Regions from separate parts of the Weissella sp. ESL1139 genome, predicted to be linked through region 1. Evidence: a T-box and tRNA genes for the amino acid it is inferred to sense, from the RefSeq annotation. Region 1 holds a T-box; the other holds one or more tRNA genes.

Evidence for each region. A T-box is a leader RNA that pairs with one kind of tRNA and senses whether it is charged. The one in region 1 lies ahead of ACSYSF_RS06525 (phenylalanine--tRNA ligase subunit alpha), so its partner is inferred to be a tRNA-Phe.
Region 2: it encodes a tRNA-Phe, which carries the amino acid that the T-box ahead of ACSYSF_RS06525 (phenylalanine--tRNA ligase subunit alpha) is inferred to sense. The anticodon was not compared.

Annotation. Positions count from the first base shown of each region.
Region 1 covers NZ_CP196375.1:1,321,877-1,333,827, reverse strand. The annotation lists gene prfB (peptide chain release factor 2) at 1-849, shown strand, start outside; gene femX (UDP-N-acetylmuramoylpentapeptide-lysine N(6)-alanyltransferase) at 950-1,969, opposite strand; gene ACSYSF_RS06550 (TrmH family RNA methyltransferase) at 2,066-2,836, shown strand; gene ACSYSF_RS06545 (HD domain-containing protein) at 2,879-3,361, shown strand; gene ACSYSF_RS06540 (GRP family sugar transporter) at 3,596-4,549, shown strand; gene ACSYSF_RS06535 (MFS transporter) at 4,631-5,749, opposite strand; gene ACSYSF_RS06530 (winged helix-turn-helix transcriptional regulator) at 5,990-6,340, shown strand; T-box leader at 6,381-6,584, shown strand; gene ACSYSF_RS06525 (phenylalanine--tRNA ligase subunit alpha) at 6,649-7,689, shown strand; gene pheT (phenylalanine--tRNA ligase subunit beta) at 7,696-10,119, shown strand; gene mltG (endolytic transglycosylase MltG) at 10,224-11,375, shown strand; gene recQ (DNA helicase RecQ) at 11,447-11,951, shown strand, end outside.
Region 2 covers NZ_CP196375.1:26,642-38,592, reverse strand. The annotation lists gene ACSYSF_RS00230 (ABC transporter ATP-binding protein) at 1-860, opposite strand, end outside; gene ACSYSF_RS00225 (glycoside hydrolase family 2 protein) at 905-2,746, opposite strand; gene ACSYSF_RS00220 (hypothetical protein) at 2,766-3,131, opposite strand; gene ACSYSF_RS00215 (carbohydrate ABC transporter permease) at 3,138-3,980, opposite strand; partial or broken gene ACSYSF_RS00210 (carbohydrate ABC transporter permease) at 4,000-4,923, opposite strand; gene ACSYSF_RS00205 (extracellular solute-binding protein) at 4,963-6,222, opposite strand; gene ACSYSF_RS00200 (ArsR/SmtB family transcription factor) at 6,440-7,366, shown strand; gene ACSYSF_RS00195 (alpha/beta hydrolase) at 7,381-8,112, shown strand; tRNA gene ACSYSF_RS00190 (tRNA-Leu) at 8,211-8,294, opposite strand; tRNA gene ACSYSF_RS00185 (tRNA-Leu) at 8,339-8,422, opposite strand; tRNA gene ACSYSF_RS00180 (tRNA-His) at 8,474-8,546, opposite strand; tRNA gene ACSYSF_RS00175 (tRNA-Trp) at 8,560-8,630, opposite strand; tRNA gene ACSYSF_RS00170 (tRNA-Phe) at 8,672-8,744, opposite strand; tRNA gene ACSYSF_RS00165 (tRNA-Asp) at 8,753-8,826, opposite strand; tRNA gene ACSYSF_RS00160 (tRNA-Val) at 8,829-8,901, opposite strand; tRNA gene ACSYSF_RS00155 (tRNA-Cys) at 9,149-9,219, shown strand; gene ACSYSF_RS00150 (glycosyltransferase) at 9,278-10,807, opposite strand; gene ACSYSF_RS00145 (glycosyltransferase) at 10,810-11,951, opposite strand, start outside.

The sequences.
Region 1 (11,951 bases):
TATGATGAAGACATGGCCAATGAAATGACCGCTGATTTGGATCAGTTAGCTGAAGATTTATCGGCATATCGTTTAGCACAATTACTAAATGAACCATATGATAAAAACAACGCTATTTTAGAAATTCATCCAGGTTCTGGTGGTACGGAATCAGCTGATTGGGGTGCCAATTTGCAACGTATGTACACACGTTGGGCAGAACAACACGGTTTTCAGGTGGACATCATGGATTACCATCCGGGGGATGTTGCTGGGGTAGATTCAGTAACACTAAAGATTACTGGTTACAATGCGTATGGCTATTTGCGTTCTGAACGTGGTGTTCATCGCTTTGTTCGTATTTCACCATTCGATTCGGCTGGTCGTCGCCATACATCATTCGTGTCAATTGATGTCATGCCAGAATTAGATGATTCAGTTGAAGTAGATATTAATCCAGCTGATGTGAAGATGGATGTTTATCGTGCGTCTGGAGCTGGTGGACAGCACATTAATAAGACTTCTTCAGCGGTACGTTTAACTCATATTCCAACAGGAATTGTGGTTGCGTCACAACAACAACGTTCACAGTTTCAAAATAAAGATACAGCCTATGCCATGTTGCGGGCGAAGTTGTATCAACTTGAAATGGATAAGAAGGAACAAGAACGAGCAGCCATTGCGGGTGATCATCTAGAAAATGGTTGGGGATCACAAATTCGTTCATATGTTTTCCAACCATATCGAATGGTGAAGGATCATCGTGATAACTTTGAATCTGGTAACCCACAAGGTGTCTTAGATGGTGATTTGGATCCGTTTATTAATGCATACTTGCGTTGGCGCTTAGAAGAACAAAATCCTGAATAAACAAAAAGGAAGGCCGAGACATTTTTGTCTCAGCCTTCCTTTTTTGACTAATCAATAATCGGTTTATATTGTGAGTGTAAACGTGTTCCAGAAATCTGTTTTATTTACGAACTAATGTTGTATAAGCATCTTCATCTAATACTAAATCAATTTCACCGATATATTCACGTGGATCAGCTTTGATAAAGGTATGTTTGAAGACATACAAGCCATCATCTGTTGATGCTTCACCAATACCACCCATGTCGTACAAATCAACGCCTTCATCTAAGGCCCATTGAATCATTGCTGTTTGCACTGCGTAAGGTGCGTAGTAGGTTGGACCATCATTAGAACCAGCGTACATGTACCAAATCTTACGACCGTATTTGAAGCCAAGACCAGTTGATAATAGCTTACCTTCACGTTCGGCAATGTAAACACGCATAATACCATTGTCACCACCAAAGGCAGCTAACATACGATCAAAGTATTCTTTTGGTCGATATGTAATCCCATGACGGTTAGCCATTGTAACATAAGTTTCATAGAAAGCGGCCATCGCGTCAGCATCAGTACCGTAACGAACAGTAACGCCGTCACGAATAGGACGCTTCAACTTTGACTTTGTCTTTGATGGATATAAGTCAAACGTTTCCTTAGCTTCAGGCTTAGCAGTCAAATCCAAAACCATGTTTAAGCGTGGTTGAATCGTTGCATGCATACCTTGGTCGGCAACATTACGATTACGCATTTCAAAGCCATGTGCCTTTAGTGCATCATTCAATTCATCTGAATAGGCAACTTCAGGATCCATCCGCAAGAGGTAGGCATCATCATCTGCAAGGGCTTTTTTAGCTTCAACCATTAATTGGTCAAGTAAATCAAAATTGGTAATATCCATAACAGGACCCTTTGAGGCGTAAGCAAATTTTTTACCTAGCTTTGTTTGCGTTAATAACATTGAAATCGCTGCGATAATGTTACCATCTTCGTCAGTAACATATGCATAACGTGGTTCCCAATTGTTTTTAACCTTTGCCCAACCAAGGTCTTGATTGACTTGACCATAGGGTGAGCTTTTGACGAATTCTTCATATTTTTTGACAGCAGCCGTGTCATTTAAATCTAAAACGGGCATGTTATCCTTCTTTCTTTAGTGACAAAATGTGATTTTAAAATCCCATATTAAATTATATCATAGGCAATTGAGTTCGTTTTAGCGTATAATAGATTTATGGAAACTATTAAATCAGTAAAAAATGGTCGTGTCAAAGCATGGCAAAAGTTGCAAACAAAAAAAGGTCGTCTAGCAAGTCAAACATATTTGCTTGATGGTTGGCATTTAGTACAAGAAGCAATTCATCACGAAGGTAAATTACATGCATTGATGGGTACGGATGAACAATTGGCAGAACATCAGGAGGATTTGCCACTGGGAGTACCTGTGTTTGAAATTACCAATGAAATTGCCAAGAAATTATCAGATTTGGTCACACCACAAGGTATTTTTGCCGAAGTATCATTGCCAACAGCAACTCGTGAACCACAGTTTATTCATGATGGTGCTTGGCTGTTCTTGGATGGTATTCAGGACCCAGGTAATGTTGGAACAATGGTTCGAACAGCCGATGCGGCCGGCTTTACCGGTGTCGTCTTTGGTCAAGGGTCAGTTGATCCATACTCACCAAAGGCGCTACGTGCTATGCAAGGCTCACAGTTTCATTTGATTACCACAACTGGTGATTTAATGGATTGGACAGCATCATTTACACAAAATGGTATGAATGTTTATGGTACGCAGTTAGATCCAGAAGCAGCGGATGTCTTTACGATTCCAGCTCAAACCCAGTTTGCTTTAATTATGGGTAACGAAGGACAGGGCATGCAACCAGCTTTGGCTGAAATGACAACAAAAAACTTATATATTCCGATTACGGGTCAAGCAGAATCTTTGAATGTAGCTGTTGCCGCAGGGGTAGCAATGTTTGCATTAAAGGCTCGTTAAAGTTTGATTAGGTAATCTATACTTGTGCAAGGGGGAGACGCTATGGTATTAGATTGGGAAAAAGATAAAGTTTACAAAGATATTGTAAAAGATTTGTTATCACATCCACAAGTTCAAGAGATGGCTAACTACACACAACACCATCATTCGGACCGGTTGACGCATTGTATTACAGTGTCATATGTTAGTTATAAGCTAGCACTACGTTTTGGCCTTAATGCGACAGCTGTGGCCCGTGCGGGTGTTTTGCACGATTTGTTTTTCTATGATTGGCGTGAAACCAAGTTTGAACTTGGTTCACATGCCTTTATTCATCCACGTGTTGCTTTAAGAAATGCTGAAAAAATTACCCATTTATCACCAATGGAGAAGGACATTATTTTAAAGCATATGTGGGGAGCAACAAGTGAATTACCACATTATCGTGAAAGTCTATTAGTTGATTTGGTTGACGACTATTTGGCAGTTGCTGAATTTTTCTCACCAGCTTCAGCTCGTATGAAACGATTATTTCATACAAACTAAATGAATGAAACAAAAGCCAGGATGATTTGTCCTGGCTTTTTTGTTGGTGCTGAATTTTTAATGCTCTCATTCGATTGTAATAATTGAGTATGAAAAAACGTGTAACGTGAGTGATTAATAAATGCTTTAAAGTTCAAAAATGTATACGTCGTAATAATGCTTGTGTAATCGATTACAATGATGTATTCTCTTCTATGATGTTATTTTATATTTTTTGATGTGGAGGAAAGAAAAATGTCGATTTTAATCGCCTTAGTTCCTGCTCTAGCCTGGGGGTCAGTTGGTATTGTAACGACCAAAGCTGGTGGTACAGCTGCTCAAGGTATTATGGGAATGACTATTGGTGCCCTTATTTTAGGATTTGGTACCTTATTTGCATTTGTTATTCCAAGTGCTGGTGCAGATTATGCGTTTAACCCTAGAATTTGGTTAGTTGGATTTATTTCAGGACTAGTTTGGGCCGTTGGTCAAGTTGGTCAATTGATTGGTTTTAAGAAATTGGGAGTATCAATAGGTAACCCACTTTCAACTTCTGGTCAAATCGTTGGTAATGCATTGATGGCCGCAGCTGTTCTTGGTGAATGGCATACTGGTCGGATGTGGTTCTTTGGAATTTTGTCAATCGCGTTGGTTACAGTTGGTGCCTTATTTACAACCGTACGTGATAAAAATGCACCCGCTGACTTGAATCCAGAACGTGATTTCAAGGGTGGTATTACGGCTGTCCTTGTTTCAACGCTTGGTTTCATGGCTTACTTCGTAATTCCAAACTTGCTTAATAAGTGGGGGTATATTTCCGATGCAATTCACAACCAAAATAATGGTTTGGATTACATGACAGCTATCGTGGCTCCTCAATCATTGGGTCAAATTTTAGGAGCAATTCTAATTGTCATCTTCTTCTTTAAGGAAACTGGTGACATGTTCAAGGCTGGTACTTGGCGTCAAGTTATTACTGGTTTGGTTTGGGCTCTTGGAAATGTCTTCATGTTTATCTCAACTGGTAATCCTGATGTTGGACAAGCAACGGCAACGACCTTATCACAAACAGGAATTATCGTTGGAACCTTTGGGGCTATCTTCATTTTGAAAGAAAAGAAAACAAAGCGTCAAATGGCATATATCTTGGTTGGATCGATCATGGTTGTCATTGGAGCTATCTTGATTTCTAAGTTAGCTGAACTTTAAATAATAAATTAAAATACCAGGACTTATTGTATACACACAATAAATCCTGGTATTTATTTTCGTATTAATTAAAGGGGACGTTTAGGCCTTAACTTTACGACCATGAATAAAGTAGTAAAGTACGATACCGATTAAGGCAATAAGTGCCATGACAATAAATAAGTTTTGATAGCCGAGCATTGGTTGGACATAACCAATAATTGAAGGACCGAAACCTAATGAAAATTCATAGCAAATAAAATAAGTCGCTGTTGTTTGGGTTAAACGATCAGCCGGTACCATTTGGGTGGTTGTTGATTGGATAGCTGACTGGAAGTTTCCAAAACCAAAGCCAATGAAGATAGCGGCTAAGAGCATCATCCAACCGTTTGACATTTTAGCTAAAATGATCAAACCAATGGTCAGAATGATTAATGCTGGATAAACAACGTAGTTTTCGTTTTTGCTATCCATTAAGCGACCAACAACTGGTCGTGAAATTAAGATTGCAAAGGCGTAAACCAAAAAGAAATATGATGCGAAAGTGGTTAAGTTTAAATCACTGGCATAAAAATCAAGCTCAGATTGAATAGCTGCATAACCGAAAGTAACAAAACCAAGTGTTAGTGAAATACCAAGCACCTTTGGTTCAATCAAGGTTTGCAAACTGAACTTTTTAGTTGTAGGCGTTGCTTTAATCACAACTTTATCAGCATCAATTAGCAAAGCTGCGATTAAGGCAATGATACCGATAATAAACTCAATCCAGAATAGCACACTGTAGGAAGCATGTTGCTCAATTAATAGCGCAAAGAAAGGACCAAAAGCAGTTCCTAAAATCGTGGCTAGGGAGAAGTAAGCAATACCTTCAGCGCGTCGGGCAGTTGGGATAACATTGACAACGGCTGTGTTTGTTACCGTACCAGTGAGACCAACCGCGAGCCCTTGAATAAAGCGAATGAGTAGTAAAAACACAATGCCGCCTTGGTATTGATAAGCAAGTAAGATAGGAACCAAAATCACCATACTAATAATGGTTAGTTTTTTAGCACTAAATTTAGCGGTCATGATACCAGCACTAAAACGGGCAACCATTGTACCAATGATGGTCATACCAGTAATTAGACCAGCCATGGTTGTGCTGACATGATAAGTTTTGACCGCGTATGGACCGATGATGACAAAGAGACTATAAAAAGTCATCATACTAAGAATTTGAATAATGAATAATTGAATAAAAGTTGCATTAAAAATGCTACCGGAGTCTTGTTTTGACGTAATGTTGTACCTAACTTTCTTAAATTTTCCTAAATCAGTATACACCTTGTGTCAAATTTTACTTTCGTTGTGGGGTGGATAACAGTATAATGGACTTAAACGTTTAAAACATGTTGTGTGCATTTTTTGTTAGTAAAGCATAAAATAATGCATGACAAGAAATTATGTGAAGGAGAATAACATATGACAGCAGTAACTGAAAATATCGCTGGTGATATGTCTGAAAATAAATTGTGTGACAAGTTTGTCGCAACTTTTGATATTTTGGGACGTAAGTGGAATGGCATGATTATTGAAACTTTGTTAGTTAATGGCCCACGCCGTTTTAAAGACCTAGCGCAATCAGTTTCAAAGTGTTCAGATCGTGTGTTAGTTGAACGATTGAAAGAATTAGAAGAAGCTGATATTGTGGAGCGACGTACATACGATGATTCTGCATTGATTGAGTACGCATTGACCCCACGTGGTGAATCAATGCGTGACATGATGACAGCTATTCATGAGTGGTCAGATAAGTGGCAAACGAATTGTTAATCGTCGCTTGAAAATTAAAAATAAACTTTGTACAATGGTACAAGAAACAATGAATGACCTAGTATGTGTTTTGTAAAGCATAGCGAGCAGTGGTTGGTGAAAGGCTGCCTTTAGAAACATAGAATTTCAGTCAGGAGTTCATCAATTAAACATTGATGCGGTTTATCACCGTTAATAGATATCCGAGGGTAGTCAATGATGACTACTAAATTTGGGTGGTACCACGTTAATTAGCGTCCCTTCGATAAATTATTTATCGAAGGGACTTTTTTATTTGTAATAGTTATATGAGTATAAGGAGAAGAAACATGAGTTTACAAGATGAGCTCACAACATTGCGTGATGAAGCATTAACACAAATTAATGATTCAGCGGATGTTAAGGCACTTAACCAGGTTCGTGTACATTGGTTGGGTAAAAAGGGACCACTAACAGAAGTGTTACGTGGTATGAAGAACTTGACCCCTGAAGAACGACCAGTTGTTGGTGCTTTAGCTAATGATGTTCGTGATACTTTAAATACAGCAATTTCAGAACGTCAAAGCCATCTAGAAACGATGGCATTGGACGCACAATTAGAAGCTGAAACAATTGATGTGACATTACCTGGCCGTGCCGTTAAGCAAGGTCAACCACATGTGTTGCAACAAATTATTGAAAATCTAGAAGATCAATTTGTGGGCATGGGCTATCAAGTTATCGAAGGTCCAGAAGTTGAAGAGGATCAATATAACTTTGAACGCATGAACTTGCCTAAGGATCATCCAGCGCGTGACATGCAAGATACGTTCTACATCACACCTGAAATTTTGATGCGTACGCAAACATCACCTGTACAAGCTCGTACGATGGAAAATCATGACTTTACAAAAGGACCATTAAAGATGGTTTCACCAGGTCGTGTATATCGTCGTGATACCGATGATTCAACTCATTCACACCAATTCCACCAAATGGAGGGCTTGGTTATTGATAAGCATATTACGATGGCTGATTTAAAGGGAACTTTGTTGGCTGTGGCGCATAATTTGTTTGGTGAAGCGCACGATATTCGTTTGCGTCCATCATATTTCCCATTTACGGAACCTTCTGTTGAGGTTGATATTTCATGGAATGCGGTAACGCCTGATATGAACCCTGAAGATATTGAATGGATTGAAGTGTTGGGAGCCGGTATGGTACATCCTAATGTATTACGTAATTCAGGGGTTGATCCTGACGTCTATGGCGGTTTTGCCTTTGGCTTAGGTCCTGATCGTTTTGCAATGCTTAAGTACGGTGTTGAAGATATTCGTAATTTCTATTTGAATGATGTACGTTTCTTAACACAATTTGATCAGAAAGGATAAGACAAAATGAAGGTTTCAGTAAATTGGTTACGCGATTATATGCCAATTGAATTGCCAGCAGCGCAATTAGCAGAAAAGGTTTCGCGTACAGCTGTTGAGGTTGAAGGATTGTATCAACCAAAAGGCAATATGAAGAAGGTTGTGATTGCCAAAGTATTGTCTGTTGTCCCACATCCAGATTCAGATCATATGGTGATTACTCAACTTGATGCCGGCGAAGATGAGCCAATTCAAGTTGTTACAGGTGCTCCAAATGTTGCTGAAGGTCAAATGGTTGTTTTGGCTAAGCATGGTTCAGTGATTGGTGATAACAAAAAAATCCGTAAAGGTAAGTTACGTGGTGAGGTATCAAATGGTATGTTAGCTGCGCTTCAAGAACTTGGGTTTGATGACAAAGTTGCACCAAAGGATTTTGAAGATGGTATCTGGGTATTTAATGATATTGATGCTGCTGAATTAACACCTGGTGAGGATGCACTAAAGGTCTTAGGGCTTGATGATGATGTTTTAGAAACAGGTATTACGCCAAATCGTGCTGATTTCTTTTCAATGAATGGAACAGCTTGGGAAGTTGCCGCAATCCTTTCTGAAAAACCCAAGTTGCCAACGTTTGATTTGCATGAAAGCGATGAAAAAACGAGTGATTTGATTAGTGCTACGGCACCAGCTGATTTAGCACCTAAATATGGGGTACGTGTTGTTAAAAATGTGACGGTTAAAGATTCACCATTATGGTTACAACGTCGTTTGTGGACCATGGGTATTCGGCCAATTTCAAATGTTGTTGATATTACAAACTATATGTTGCTAATGTATGGTCAACCAATGCATGCATTTGATTTGAATGCTTTGCCTGCACCTGAAGTACATGTTCGTCGCGCCGCAGATGGTGAACAACTTAAGACACTTGATGGTGTTGATCGTGAAGCCAGTGCTGACGATATTGTCATTGCTTCTGGTGATGAAGCGTTGATGTTTGCCGGTGTTATGGGTGGTGAGTCAACTGAAGTGACTGCCAAAACAACTGATATTGTTTTGGAAGGGGCAATTTTTGAGCCTAAGTCAATTCGTCACACCGCACGTGACCAAAACTTGCATTCAGAAGCATCAATGCGTTTTGAACGTGGGGTTAATGTAGAGGATACATTTACTGCATTGGATCATGCTGCCGCATTAGTTGCTGAGTTGGCTGGTGGTCAAGTTACAGCAGGTCAAGTGATTGCGCAAGACTTTGCTTATGAAGCACCTCGCGTTAGTGTTGGTGTTGATTATGTTAACCATGTATTGGGAACTGAAATTACTAGTGCTGAAATTGCTGCTATTTTCAATCGTTTGTTCTTCCCTTATGAAGAAAACGATGGCACTTTCACAGTAACGGTACCAGCACGTCGTTGGGACATCTCAATTGCTGCCGACCTAATTGAAGAAATTGCCCGTTTATACGGTTATGATAATTTACCAGCAACCTTACCAACCGGTGAGACAACACCTGGTAAGTTAACGAAGGCACAAAAGTTAATTCGTGCAAGTCGTCATGCCTTGGAAGGCCTTGGTCTGAACCAAGCGATTTCATACGTTTTGACAACGCCACAAAAGGCTAACCGTTTTGCATTATCTGATGGTGAACCAATTCAATTAGATTATCCAATGTCACAGGACCGTCAACAAACCCGAATGAGCTTATTGACTGGTTTGTTAGATGATGTTGCTTATAATAAGGCCCGCAAGCAAATGGATGTTGCCTTGTATGAGCAAGGCCGTGTCTTTGTTTCGGATGGGGATGCAACTAAGCGCCCAGATGAAATTGAACATTTAGCTGGTGTTATGACTGGTAATATTACGGCGCGTACTTGGGCAGAAAAAGCACAACCGGCTGATTTCTATGCCATGAAGGGGATTGTTGAACAATTACTAACAAACTATGGTTTCACTGATGAAGTAACGTTTGTTGCTAATACAACCCGTGAAGATATGCATCCAGGACGTACTGCAGATATCTATGTTGGTAATAATTTAATTGGTTTTGTGGGTCAAATTCATCCCCTAACAGCTAAGGAATACCGCATTAATGACACATTTGCCTTTGAGCTAGACTTATCAGCTATTATTGCTTTGCCAAAGAATGAAGGTAACTACGAGGCAATTTCACGTTACCCAGCTGTTTCACGAGATTTGGCTATTCTAGTTAACCGTGATGTTGCTGCTTCACGTATTGAAGCTGCTATTAAGCAGGCTGGTGGTAAGACCTTACATGATGTCGTTATTTTCGATGTCTATACTGGTGAGAACGTACCAAGTGATATGAAGTCAATTGCCTTTGGTTTGACATTTGTTAATGCTGAAGAAACAATGCTTGATGATGAAACAAGTCAAAAAGTGGATCACATTGCTGGTGCACTAGCTGAACAATTTGGTGCTGAAATTCGTTAAGATATATTTAAACACTTTCTAAATAGTCGCTATTACTGATATACTAGGAGTAATAGCGACTATTTGCGTTATTGATTAAGAGATTATATTTAGGAGAAATTGTTATGAATAATGGTAATCACGCTGGACGTAAAAAGCGTAGCCGTCGCGGTCTTATCCGAATCATAGTGATTATTATCATTTTATTAGTTATTGTTGCTGGTGGCGTTAGTTTTACGATTAGCTATCAAGACAAGCGCGATTATTCAGCACTAAATACACAAGATAAGCAGAGCAAGCAAGTTAAAATCAAAGACAACGCTGATACTGATGAAATTGCTGATAAATTAGATAAAGCAAAAATAATTCGTTCAAAGAGAGCTTTCAAACATTATGTGCAAGACAAAGATGTTAAAAATTTGAAGTCAGGTTATTATCTATTTTCACCAGCCGATACAGTAGCTGAAATTGTTAAAACATTACAAAATGGGGGTGCTTCATCACCACTGAATAATCAAGAAACGATTACAGTACGTGAAGGGGAGACCATTGATGACATTGCAAATGACGTCAACAATAAGACCAAATTTACGAGGGATGATTTCTTGAAGGCAGTCAATGACAAAGCCTTTTTCAATCGTTTAAAGAAAGCCTACCCAGGTTTGTTAGATTCAGAAGCTTCAAGCAAGGAAGCGAAAGATATTCGTTATCGTCTTGAAGGTTACTTGTATCCAGCTACTTATAACTGGAAAGATGCTAACAATGCGCGTGAACTAGTTAACCAAATGGTAGCTCAGTCATATGTGCAATTGAAGCCACGCTTTAAAGATGTTAAGAATTCTGGCTTAAGTATGCATGAAGTATTGACAGTTGCATCACTTGTTGAGCGTGAAGGTGTTGATCAAACCAGTCGTCAAACGATTGCTGGGGTCTTCTTAAACCGTGTTGATAAAGATATGCCATTACAATCTGATGTAGCCACAAAGTATGCTTTGAAGACAAAGAAAACTAATTTGTCTAATAAGGATGTGCAAAGTAAGAATCCATATAACTTATATCGTTATTCTGGCTTTGGTCCTGGACCATTTAATAATCCATCATTGGAAGCAATCGACGCTGTTTTGCATCCAACTGATCGTGAAAAGGGTTACCTATACTTCGTTGCAAACTTGAAGACTGGTAAGGTTTATTATTCAGCTGATTATGATGAACACTTAGGTAAGACTGGTGACGTACAAGATACCAATGATGCCGTAGGAAGTTCTGACAATAATTAGGATAAATAGTCATATGTTATGCGATAACATGTGGCTTTTTTCATTGAAACGTAAATGAATAGGGAGGAATTATGCAATCAGCATTAGAAACGCTACAGCAGGTATTTGGCTATGATGATTTTCGTGAAGGTCAAGCTGAAATTATTGATGCTGTATTAGCTGGTGAACGGACACTTGGTATTATGCCCACGGGTGGTGGTAAGTCTTTGACTTATCAAATCCCAGCACTGATGTTGCCTGGCATAACTGTCGTCATATCACCGCTCATTTCTTTGATGAAAAACCAGGTTGATGAATTAGTTGCTAATGGGATTGATGCAGTAACTTTAAATTCTACCCAGGATGAGGAAGAATATCGTTATGCCATGAATCATTTACTAAATGAACAAGCTAAATTATTATATTTGGCACCAGAACGTTTAAAGAGTGAAGGTACGTATGCCTTGTTGAATCGTTTGCATGTTTCATTAGTTGTGATTGACGAAGTGCATGTGTTATCGCAATGGGGCCATGATTTTCGACCTAGCTATTTGGAAGCAGTTGATTTGATTAATAACCTGATGTCAGCTCCTCGTT
Region 2 (11,951 bases), 580 kb from region 1:
CGAATACCGAAGACCAGTTCTTTACCTTGATAACCTTGTTCATTAAGTTGCTTCAAGCAACCTGCAGGTACTTCTAATGAGAAGTTTCCTTCATTTTCATTAATCATGTTATCTTGCAAAGTAACATGGAAGAAGTTCATTGCTGGTGCACCAATAAAACTACCGACAAAGACATTTGCTGGATTGTCATAAACTTCTTGTGGCGTACCGATTTGTTGCACTTCACCATCCTTCATAACAACAATACGATCCGCCATTGTCATGGCTTCAGTTTGGTCGTGAGTCACATAAATTGTCGTCGTCTTTAGACGTTGGTGTAACTTAGCAATCTCGGCACGCATTGAGATACGTAACTTCGCATCCAAATTTGATAGAGGCTCATCCATCAAGAAAATAGGTGCATCACGGACAATTGAGCGTCCCAAAGCAACACGTTGACGTTGACCACCTGACAAAGCTGAAGGCTTACGCTTTAGGTATTCAGTTAAGCCAAGAATCTCAGCCGCATTTTGAACACGCTTATCAATTTCAGACCTGTCATACTTACGTAGTTTCAAACCAAAAGCCATATTGTCGTAAACTGACATGTGTGGATATAAGGCGTAGTTTTGGAAAACCATGGCAATGTCACGATCCTTTGGTGATTCATCATTAACCACTTGGTTGTCAATCTTCAATTCACCCTTTGAAATATCTTCCAAACCAGCAATCATTCGTAACGTTGTTGACTTACCACATCCTGATGGGCCAACAAAGACGATAAATTCTTGATCTTTAATATGCAAATTAAAATCCGTTACTGAATAATCTGACGCGTTATCATACTTCTTGTAAATATGATCTAATGCAATTTCAACCATTAGAAAATCACCTTGTTCCTTTTATCATTTTTAATGCTGAACTGTTAGTCCATGCTATCATCTAAAATATCTGCAATTTCAACATCTTTTTGTGGTGAGTCAACAAAGGCTCTGATGAAGAATTCATTAGCTTCTTTGATGGCAGCTGGATCAACCTTTGGCTGACGATCAACTGTCAACAAACCGTTTACTTCTTGTTCCGTATCAGTTAATTGCGTATAAACAATCCCGTTTAAACTATGTGACTGACTAACTGCCTTGATGATGCGTTGGTACTCACTAATAAACTCATCATCGCTCTTAGCACCTGTGTAACCCCAACCTTTATCGGCATCTTGCTTGTTGTAACCAATACCACCGAATTCAGTCAACAAGATTGGTTGTCCTTGATACTTAAATCCATCTGCGAAGATATCCCATACAGGTGGGTTGCGGATAATGCTCTCCCATGAATGCAAAGTTTCTTCATAATACTCGTAAGTATCTTGATCATCCTTAGCACCATGTGCGTAATTGTGCACCGCACAAATATCAGTTTCAGTTTGTGCCCAACCATCATTAGACTGTACTAAGCGAGTTGTATCTAATGAATGAATCAAATGATACAAAGCTTGTGTAAAGTGTTGTTGTTGACGGTCAATGTGAACTTGTGGGACACCCCAGCTTTCATTAATTGGTACCCAAGTAACAATTGATGGGTGATTGTAATCACGTTCAATGATTTCCAACCATTCTTTGTACAACGTTGTTTCAGCTTTTTTCGTAAAGACCGGTGCTGCGGCACACTCACCCCAACAGATGAAGCCCATCTTATCAGCCCAATATAGATATCTTGGATCTTCAACCTTTTGATGAATCCGGGCACCATTGAAGCCCATTTCCTTAGCTAAAGCAATATCCTTTTGGAAAGCTTCGTCGGTTGGTGCTGTTAAGAGACTTTCAGGCCAGTAACCTTGATTCAAAACCAGCTTTTGATAATATGGCCGATTGTTTAAGTAAATCATACCGTTTGATGTATGAATTTTACGCATACCAAAGTATGAACTTACTTTATCAGTCTTAGCATCCGGTGCCGTCGTCTCAAAATCAATGGTAAACAAGTTTGGATGCTCTGGTGTCCAAAGCCAACCTTCATTGTGGTAACCCCTTCGGAAAATGTGATTACCCAAAACATTAACATGCCACTCAAATGAACTATCTTCTGGATAAATGGTTAGCTTGGTTAACTTCTCATCCCCGAATTTAATAGTTGCGGTAACAGCTGTATCTGGGACAAAATTATCGATTTTACCAGCAATTTCGACGATACCTTTATCGATATCAGTCACAAATTGAACACTAGCCAAATTCGTTTGTGGCTTCTTTTCCAACCAAACCGTTTGCCAAATACCAGTCGTGTTAGTATACCAAATACCTGCACTTTCACCCGTCCAATTTTGCTTACCACGGGTCAACTCTTCATCATGTACTGGATCATTTGCTCGGACAGTAATCACATGGTCAGCACCAGCTTGCACAAAGGCAGTAATGTCAAAAGCAAAACTCGTATGACCACCAGCATGATGACCTACATGTTGACCATCAATCCAAACATCAGCTTCAAAGTCTACCGCACCAAAATGTAGAATGGTGACTTCATCAGCAGTTTGGTCTGATTGAAAATGACGTTGATACCAAACAACACTGTGTTCGCTTTGATCATTAACACCACTCAATTGCGTTTGATAAGCAAATGGCACTTCAATTTCTTTGGTCAATCCTTCTTGTTGATACCAGCGTTCTTTAATACCTTCATTACTATCATCAAAATCAAAGTCCCAACGACCATTTAAATTAGTCCAGTTTTCGCGTTGAAATTGTGGTTCAGGATACTCTGTTCGATACATACTTTTCCTACTTTCTATGTTATGAATTAACTAATTTTTGTCTTTTCTTCTTTAAACTAATGATGATTGCCGTTGGTACCAACAAAGCAACTGTAATGATGTCAATGCAGAAGTAAGCAACAACGACTTCAATAATGACAGTTGGCAATAGCCATTTGTTTAATTCTTTTTCTTTCAAAAAATACTTCGCCATTAACAAATTAATCAAGCCGGCTAAGATAAATAACGTACCCACTAAGCCGCTTAGTGAACTAACCGGTAGCAATGTTTCATGCGTTGAGGTACTAGCATCAAACATTCCCAATCCGATTGTTAAGACACCATCCATAAATTGCCAAATGGCACACGTTATTAATAGCTTTTTGTCCCAATTTTTTTCTAACATAAACAATTATCCCTTCACACCTACTGACAAAGACATTGATTGCAAGAAGTACTTTTGTGCAAACAAGTACAAAATAAAGGTTGGGATGATTGCGATAATCGCACCTGCCATCAACGTTGGAATATCAGCAACATACATACCTTGTAGTAGCTTCAAACCAGGTGTAATTGGCATCTTGTTAATGTCTGAGAAGACGATTGATGGCCACAAGAAATCATTCCATGAACCTGTAAATGTAAACAATGCCACCACGAATAACACTGGTTTAATTAGTGGCAAAATAATAATTCTAAAGATCTGCCAATCACTAGCACCGTCGATACGCGCAGCTTCGTCATACGCAATTGGAATATTATCCATAAACTGACGAACCAAGAAAATATTAAATGCTCCGGTTGCAGCTGGGAAGATCATTGCCCAAGGCGTGTTAGCCCAACCTAAGAACGTCATAATTTTGTATAGTGGAATAATATTCATAACTGGTGGGAACATCATCGTTGCTAATAAGAAAATGAATAGCACATTCTTTCCCTTAAAATCTAAACGAGAGAACGCAAAGGCTGATAATGATGTGACAACCAATACGAGAATTGTTGAACCACCCGCAATGACAATTGAATTCAAGAACCAGCGGAATACTGGTGTGTTCCCTGTGTTTTGTAGCAAATCTGAATAGTTTGAGATAATCCAATTAATTGGCAAGAACTTAAAACCAACTGACTGCATTTCAATATTGCTTTTGAATGATGACATGACACCATATAACAATGGCATGATCCAAATAATACTCAATAGGACCAAAAAGATAAACGATAACCACTGTGCTGTGCCCTGCTTCTTATTTTTCATTATCTTTTACCTTCCTACATCAATCTTTATTTCTTAGCAAAAATAGTTGAACCATTGACACAATCGTAATGCAGATACCCAAGATAACTGACATTGCTGAAGAAATTCCAGCCAATGATTGTCCTGAACCGAACGCATTTTGTTACACGTGCATCATTAGCACTGTTGTTGACCCATTAGGACCACCGTTCGTCAACATTAATGGTTGTCCATAAATGTTGAACTGGGCAATCGTTGTTGTCACAATCGTAAATAGCAATTGACCACGAATACTTGGTAAAGTAATGTGAATAAATTTCTGCCAATTTGAAGCACCGTCAATATCAGCTGCTTCATAGTAATCTTGTGGAATACCATTTAAGGCAGCTTGATAGATAATCATGTTTCCACCAATCGTCCACCAAACAGTCAAAATAACAATGGTAATCCATGCCCATGGTTGCGTACCTGTCCAAACCTGATCCAGGTTAAATAGTGTGTTTAACGGACCGTAGTTAGGATTGAAAATCAATGACCAAACAATAACAACCGCTGAGATTGAAAATAGACTTGGTAGATAGAATAGTCCTTGGAAGAACTTAGCAAACTTAGGTTTTGTATTTAACATAACTGCTAATAACAAAGGCACCAACACACAGAATGGTACTGAAATTAGTACGAACAAAATTGTGTGCCATAAACCACTTGTTAGTTGATCATGGAAAATCGAATTCGAAAACAGGATTGTTTTAAAATTATCCCAACCAACAAATATCGGTGTCCGAACTAAATCCCATTTTGTAAACGCAATATAGATACCAAAAATTAAAGGTATGAAGAAAAATATCGTAAAAATTGCCAAATGTGGCAATAGGTAAATCAAAGGATGGCTTTTGGTTAGCTTACGCTTATTTTTTTTACCTGCTGTCACTTGCTCAGTTGGCTTTAAAGAAACTTCTGCCATTAGTACTTAACTCCCTCTTTTTTGTACACAGTGTTTTTACTAATCCATCTGTGCGTCAACTTCATCTTGCACCGTGTTTTGCATCTTATTTAGATACTGTGAAATACTTGTCTTACCAAATACCGCATCGTAAGTGTAGCGGTCCAAGTAGTCAGCTAAGTATCCGTTATAACGATAGTTGAAAATCTTAAGTGACTTTTGTTCAACTTTATCTGTCAATAAGAATGACTGTTGCATCTTCAAGTAACGTGGATCTTTCGTAATGGCCAATGCGGCAGGATTTTGCCCTGACTTTGCCCAATTTAATGAGTGAGTGCGAACCCAGTTAACAAAGGCCAATGTTCCTTCTGTTTTTGCTTTATCACGCTTAGGCTGCTTCAACAAAACGAACTGGTGACTTGATGACCAGTTAACCATCTTATCTGGATCAGATGATAACTGAGGTGAGTTTGTTACACCGTAATCAATGTCACCTTCTTTAATTTGGTTATTCATCCAAATTCCTTCGGGATGGAAAATTTCTTTACCTGTTAAGAATAATTGCATTGGGTCATCACCGTCTTGCGTGGTAACTTTTTCATCATGTAACTTTTTATATGTCTTAATCACTTCACGTGAAGTTTTATTATTTAAATCAGGATCCTTACCATTCTTGGTTAATTCACCACCTAATTGACCGTACATTGATAGAAATAATGGTTTCCACCAAGTTAATCCCAAACTGGCGATACCATCTTTTTGTGATTTCTCACCAGCTGCTTTAATCTCATCAAATGTGACGATATTGTCATCCAAAGCGTGTGGTGCATACTTCTTCACCAACTCTTTGTTGTAATACATAAACGTCGTGTGAATATCTAGTGGTATCCCGTAGCGCTTACCTCTATAATCACCATTTTCCCAAGCTTCTGGAACATAATTATCTTTGTTGATGTCAGAGAACTTACCCAAATAAGGATTGTAATTATCTAACAAGCCATTATTGACATAGTCCTTAATACGCTCAACATGGACAATCTGTAAATCTGGAATTCCTTTCTTAGAATTAACAATTGTTGGAATCTTTGAATACATATCAGCTTCAGTAAGTGATACATTCTTAACTTTGTATTCTGGGTTCGTCTTGTTATATTGATTAACAAGCTTCTGCATACTAGTACCATCCGGTCCAGTAAACGGATTCCAAAAAACAATTTCTTTGGTGTCATCGGCATGAACTGGGGTACTAAACCAACCAGTTAAGCCAAATGATAGTGCAATTGATGATGCAATTGCTCCCCAAAAATGTGACTTTTTCATAACTTTCCCCTCTTAAACTAGGCACATAATGAAATAATTAACGTTAACCTTAACTTCTTAACATGTGTATTATCATCCCGCAATGTAAGCGCTGTCAACATTGACATGGCGGTATATGGTCGTTATTAATTATAATGGGAACATTGTTGACACCTCTGAAAATAATTCGTATGATAGTTAACAAAATGGTTAACTATTATGTCAAAGAGGGGGCTCTATGGATATTGATATTAGTATGGACTATTTGCCTATTTATCAGGCACTAGATTCACCGGTCCGTTTAGAAATGATTGAGATTATTTCACACGAAAAAATAACCGCTACCCAGTTAGCACAACGTATGAACATTAGTAAGGCAGCAGTTTCTAAAAATTTGCATATTTTAGAACAAGCAAATATTATTTGTTTTCAAAAAGGAACTGACAATCGTCAAAATGTTCCCAAAATAAATATTGATAAAATTTCAATTAACTTTCCACAGAAAATCTTTCCGGAATACTATAAGAAAACTTATGATATTCCGATTGGAAATTATTTTGCTATTGATAACGTGGCCCCATCTTGTGGGTTGGCGACCAATACGCAATTAATCACACCAATGGATGATAGCAACGTCTTTTTTAGTATGCATCGATTAGAAGCACAACTACTTTGGTTTACTGAAGGTAGTATTGAATATATTATTCCTAATGAAATACCTGAAAATGGTCAAATTGAATTATTGGAATTTGATATTGAAATGTCGAGTGAATTTCCGTTATCCAACAATAACTGGCGTTCAAAAATTGGCTTTTGGCTAAATGATACCTTTATTGGTGCCAGTGAATTACCAGGAAATTATTCTGACGTTCATGGGCGTTATACACCCGATTGGTGGCCTAAGAAATTCAGTCAATATGGTTTACTAAATCACATTCGCATTGGGGAACTAGATACATCAATCGATAGTGTCAGCATTTCTAACGTTAAAATTAGCGACCTTGATTTAGGTCACACGCGTCGCTTAACGTTAAAAATGGCCGTACTGCCAATCGATAATGACACGTATGGTGGTTTAACTTTATTCGGGAGTGATTTTGGGAATCATCCCCAAAATATTAAAGCAACTGTTTACTATTCACAAAACGACGTAGCAACCAATTAAATTAGGGGGAAATTATGGCACATTTACGAATCACACGTTTTTCAAATACTCTGCAAACACATATGAACATTGAGGTTATTTTGCCGGACACATTACCAAAAGAACCATTAGCAACGCTTTGGTTATTACATGGTCTTGGTGAAAGTGGTACGTGTTGGTCAGCGCGCACAACAGTCGAAAATTTGGCATTAGATTACCAAGTTGCGATTATCATGCCCAATGTCAATCGTAGTTTTTATATGGATGAAGCATATGGTTTACCTTATTGGACATATTTAACCGAAGAATTAATCCCAGAAATGCGCCACATGTTCCCTTTGAGCAGTCGACGTGAAGATAACTTCGTTGTTGGTAATTCCATGGGTGGTTTTGGTGCCTTAAAACTAGGGTTTAGTCATCCAGATTGGTTTAGCTACGTTGCGGCCCTATCACCGGTCATCGATTTGCATGACGTGATTCCAATTATGCCTGATATTAAAAGTGTCTTTGGTAATGCATTACCCGAGCACTATCTTGAAGAGCTCGCTAAAAATGCTGATTATCAAGATTTAGCTGCCATTCATTGGTATCGTGCGATTGGTGAAGATGATTTCCTTAAAGTTGCCAATGATGAATTTACTAACTTTATGAGTGAACAACAGCTCAACGAAACCTATCAAGTATCCCCTGGTAGTCACGAATGGGTTTTCTGGGAAAGGGAACTTAAGAAGATTTTTGCGTGGTTGCCTTTACAAAGGAATATATAAAAAATTAAGGATTGAGATCACGGTGTCTCAATCCTTATTTTTAACATAAAAGAAAAAGCCTCAAAACCCTAAATAAAGGATTTCAAGACTTATAGGAATGCCGTCGATGGGGGTCGAACCCATACTCCCTTGCGAGAACTGGATTTTGAGTCCAGCGCGTCTGCCAATTCCGCCACAACGGCATAATAATAATTAAATACGAACTTTACTAACAATGGTTACCCAATGCCGTCGATGGGGGTCGAACCCATACTCCCTTGCGGGAACTGGATTTTGAGTCCAGCGCGTCTGCCAATTCCGCCACAACGGCATATCCAATTATTATCAATATAAAAATAAAAAAGTTATTGCTAACTTTAAGGGCGGTAGGTGGGGATCGAACCCACGCGTGCCGGAACCACAAACCGGTGTGTTAACCACTTCACCACTACCGCCATCATCATAAAACAGGGGTAGAGGGAGTCGAACCCCCACCGACGGTTTTGGAGACCGTTGTTCTACCATTAAACTATACCCCTATTACAAGATGGTTATTTTCACAATACAATGTATTATGAAATGGCGCGGGGCGGAATCGAACCGTCGACACTACGAGCTTCAATCGTATGCTCTACCAACTGAGCTACCGCGCCATTATAAACGGTCACAACGGGATTCGAACCCGTGATCTTTCGCGTGACAGGCGAACGTCATAACCAACTAGACCATGCGACCAATGGACGTTACAGGGCTCGAACCTGTGACCCCCTGCTTGTAAGGCAGGTGCTCTCCCAGCTGAGCTAAACGTCCATTTTTATTATTGTTGTAATCTCAACAACAGAAATTATTATACAGATATTTTGCTCACTTGGCAACCCCTTACACGACTAATATTTGATATTAATATATAAATTAACATATTTTTTTATAAAACTTATAAATGCATCTTTTTAAATATCATTTTATTAAAAAATAATTTAATTATCAATTACACATGTTTAGACAATTGCAAGTTTTCCAAATTTCCCCTATAATATGTAATCGTGGTAGTAATTATGGTAGTGTCGCCAAGTGGTAAGGCAACGGTCTGCAAAACCGTCATCACGGGTTCGATTCCCGCCACTACCTTATACAATAAAGGACAAATTGACAGTGTCGCGTCAATTTGTCCTTTTTGTTTGCCATGCTATTTTAAAACTTGTTGCCAAATTGCTTGCATGTCTTCGTCAGCAAACATTTTAGCTTTCTCATAGGCTGCCGCAGACATCTTAGTCCATAAGTCATCCTGTGACATTAATTTAATAATCTGTTGCGCCATCGCGTTACTAGAACTATCAGGCACAATATAACCATTAACACCATCGTCAATCAAAGCATGGGCACCATATGGCACATCGTAACTAACTGCCGGCACACCATAGCTCATAGCTTCAACAAGATTCATGCCCAATCCTTCAGCCAATGAGGGTTGTAAAATAACTTGTGCTTGCTCATAGGCTTGCTTAAGTGACTGCCCTGTGACATAACCACCAAATGTAATATGATCATTAATCTTTAATTTGGTTGCCAAAGACTGCAACTCGTCCATGATTGCTTGCGAAGCTGCATAACCATATAGTACCAAGGTTGCATCAGGTATTTTTTTAATCACTTTCGCTAGCACACGTAAAGCTTGATCAGGTCTTTTTTCAGATGACAACCGACCAACATAAATCATTTGATGACGGTACCGTTCTTCCAATGATACGTGAGGTTGCTCAAAAACAGCTGATGGTAATGCCATGTCTGGTGCAACCTTAATCCTAAGGTCCGGATAACGTGCCATTAAATCCTTTTGCTGCGCTGTTGTTGGTACAAGAATTGCGGTAAATGCTTGCCCATAATTTTCTAACACATTTGTATAAGCTGGATATAATTTACCACGTACCGGATGCTTAATATCCCCAGTATGAATGTCATGCAAGTAGGCATACTTTTTAGTTGTACCTTGCACAGCAGCCACTGCTTGATCCAATCCCCGTCGATCTGAAATCAGAGTAACATCGTCTTGTTGGCGCGTAATCTCATTTAGGAAAAACAAAAAAAGCTGATCTTGTGAATTAAACCGGTAATCATGACCTAAATAATTTTTCAATTTATACATAGTCGGCATCAATTGTCCATTGATCTTCATATGTGTAATTTCAATAACTGGTTCCCCAGCTAAATTCAAAAATTGTTGTACGGCTAATTGACCATCAGGATGGAAATAATCGACTGACGACTTAAAACCACGCCAATCAAAATTTTCACGAGCAGTAATATTATCGGCCCGATCATAATAAGTAATGTCGTTGACCAAACCAACTGTGGCCGGCATTACATTAATACGACCAATTACACGACCGGCGTCTTCAATTGTTGAATAATTAGGTCCGTGACTAACAATATGATATTGATCTAGTGGCAGTTGCGGTAGTAAACGCAAATGTTGTTTCTTTCGCGGTATACTAGTCGTTCCCTGAAAGTAATCATACATATTCAACACTTCGTCCGTGCTCAAGTGCATGACGGTTGCATCACGGTTTAAAAAGCGATTGTAATCTCTTGTGACATAAACAGCTTGATCTAAATTACCTTGCACAACTTCACGATTAAAAAATTGTACTCGCTTAGCTTGCGCATGTTCCGTCCCAGAATTATAGGCAAAAATATTTTCACTTACGAAATAATACATGATTACTGTTCCCTCCGATAACCTGGTGTAGCAGCTAATTTAGCTGACCAGCTATCCTGAGCATCTGCTAGTAAGGCTTGCCATGCTTGCCATACTGATGCTTCAGAATAACGATGTGCTGACTCATAAGCACCATTTATATATTGCTCTGCTAACTTAGGATTACGCAAAACTTGCAAAATTGCATTAGCTAACGCTTGATAATCACCATATGGTACAACAGCACCATTAACACCATCTTGAACAATTTCATTTGGTCCATAATTGACATCATATGAAAAAGCAATTAAGCCGTGCGAAATAGCCTCCATAATTGCCAAGTTAAAACCTTCCATACGTGACGTCAGCCCATACATCATCGCATTATTTTGAACAGCATCAATATCAGTCGTATACCCTTTTAACGTAACCGCATCACCTAAATTGTATGCTGCAATTACGTCCTCAACTTCACGCCGTGCCTTATAATCATCACTTGGATCTGGATAACCATATAAGTCCAACGTAACTTGCGGAAATTCTTGATGCACAATCCCAATAGCCCGAACTAAATCATCTAAATGCTTTTCCCAGGCAATTCGTGCAAAAACAACCATTTTACCAAATTGACGATCAGCTAATGGAACTCGTGGCGCATTTAATAATTTTTCCGGCACAACTCCGACTGGAATCGTAAATAGCTGTGCTTTGGGTTGCAAACGAGTGCGGACATCAGCTGTTTGTTTATGCGTAGCTGATACCACGGCATCATAACCATCAATTGCGTTTAAAGCAAATTCATAGTTGTTATTAAACAATGGTGCCTCCGGATCTTGTGCATCCGCAGTATGTGCATTATGCAAATGAAAGACCGTATAGGCTGGTTTCTTCAATTCCAGCAAACCTTGATCACCCAAATGAGCACGATCCACGATAAACACATTAGGTCGATCAATTGACCAAAAATCTTCATTCAAGCAATTTAAAAAGTATGTTATTAATTCATTCCGCGTATCAAATTGATACACTTTATGCTGACGGTTAGTTAAACGCCAACCAGTTTTATGCATCTCACCTGCCATTGTTTGTTTATGAAAAGCTTCAATAACCGTTCGACCACTTGGTGTCACCCACGCTTCCGTACCAATTTTATTATCAGCCGTAT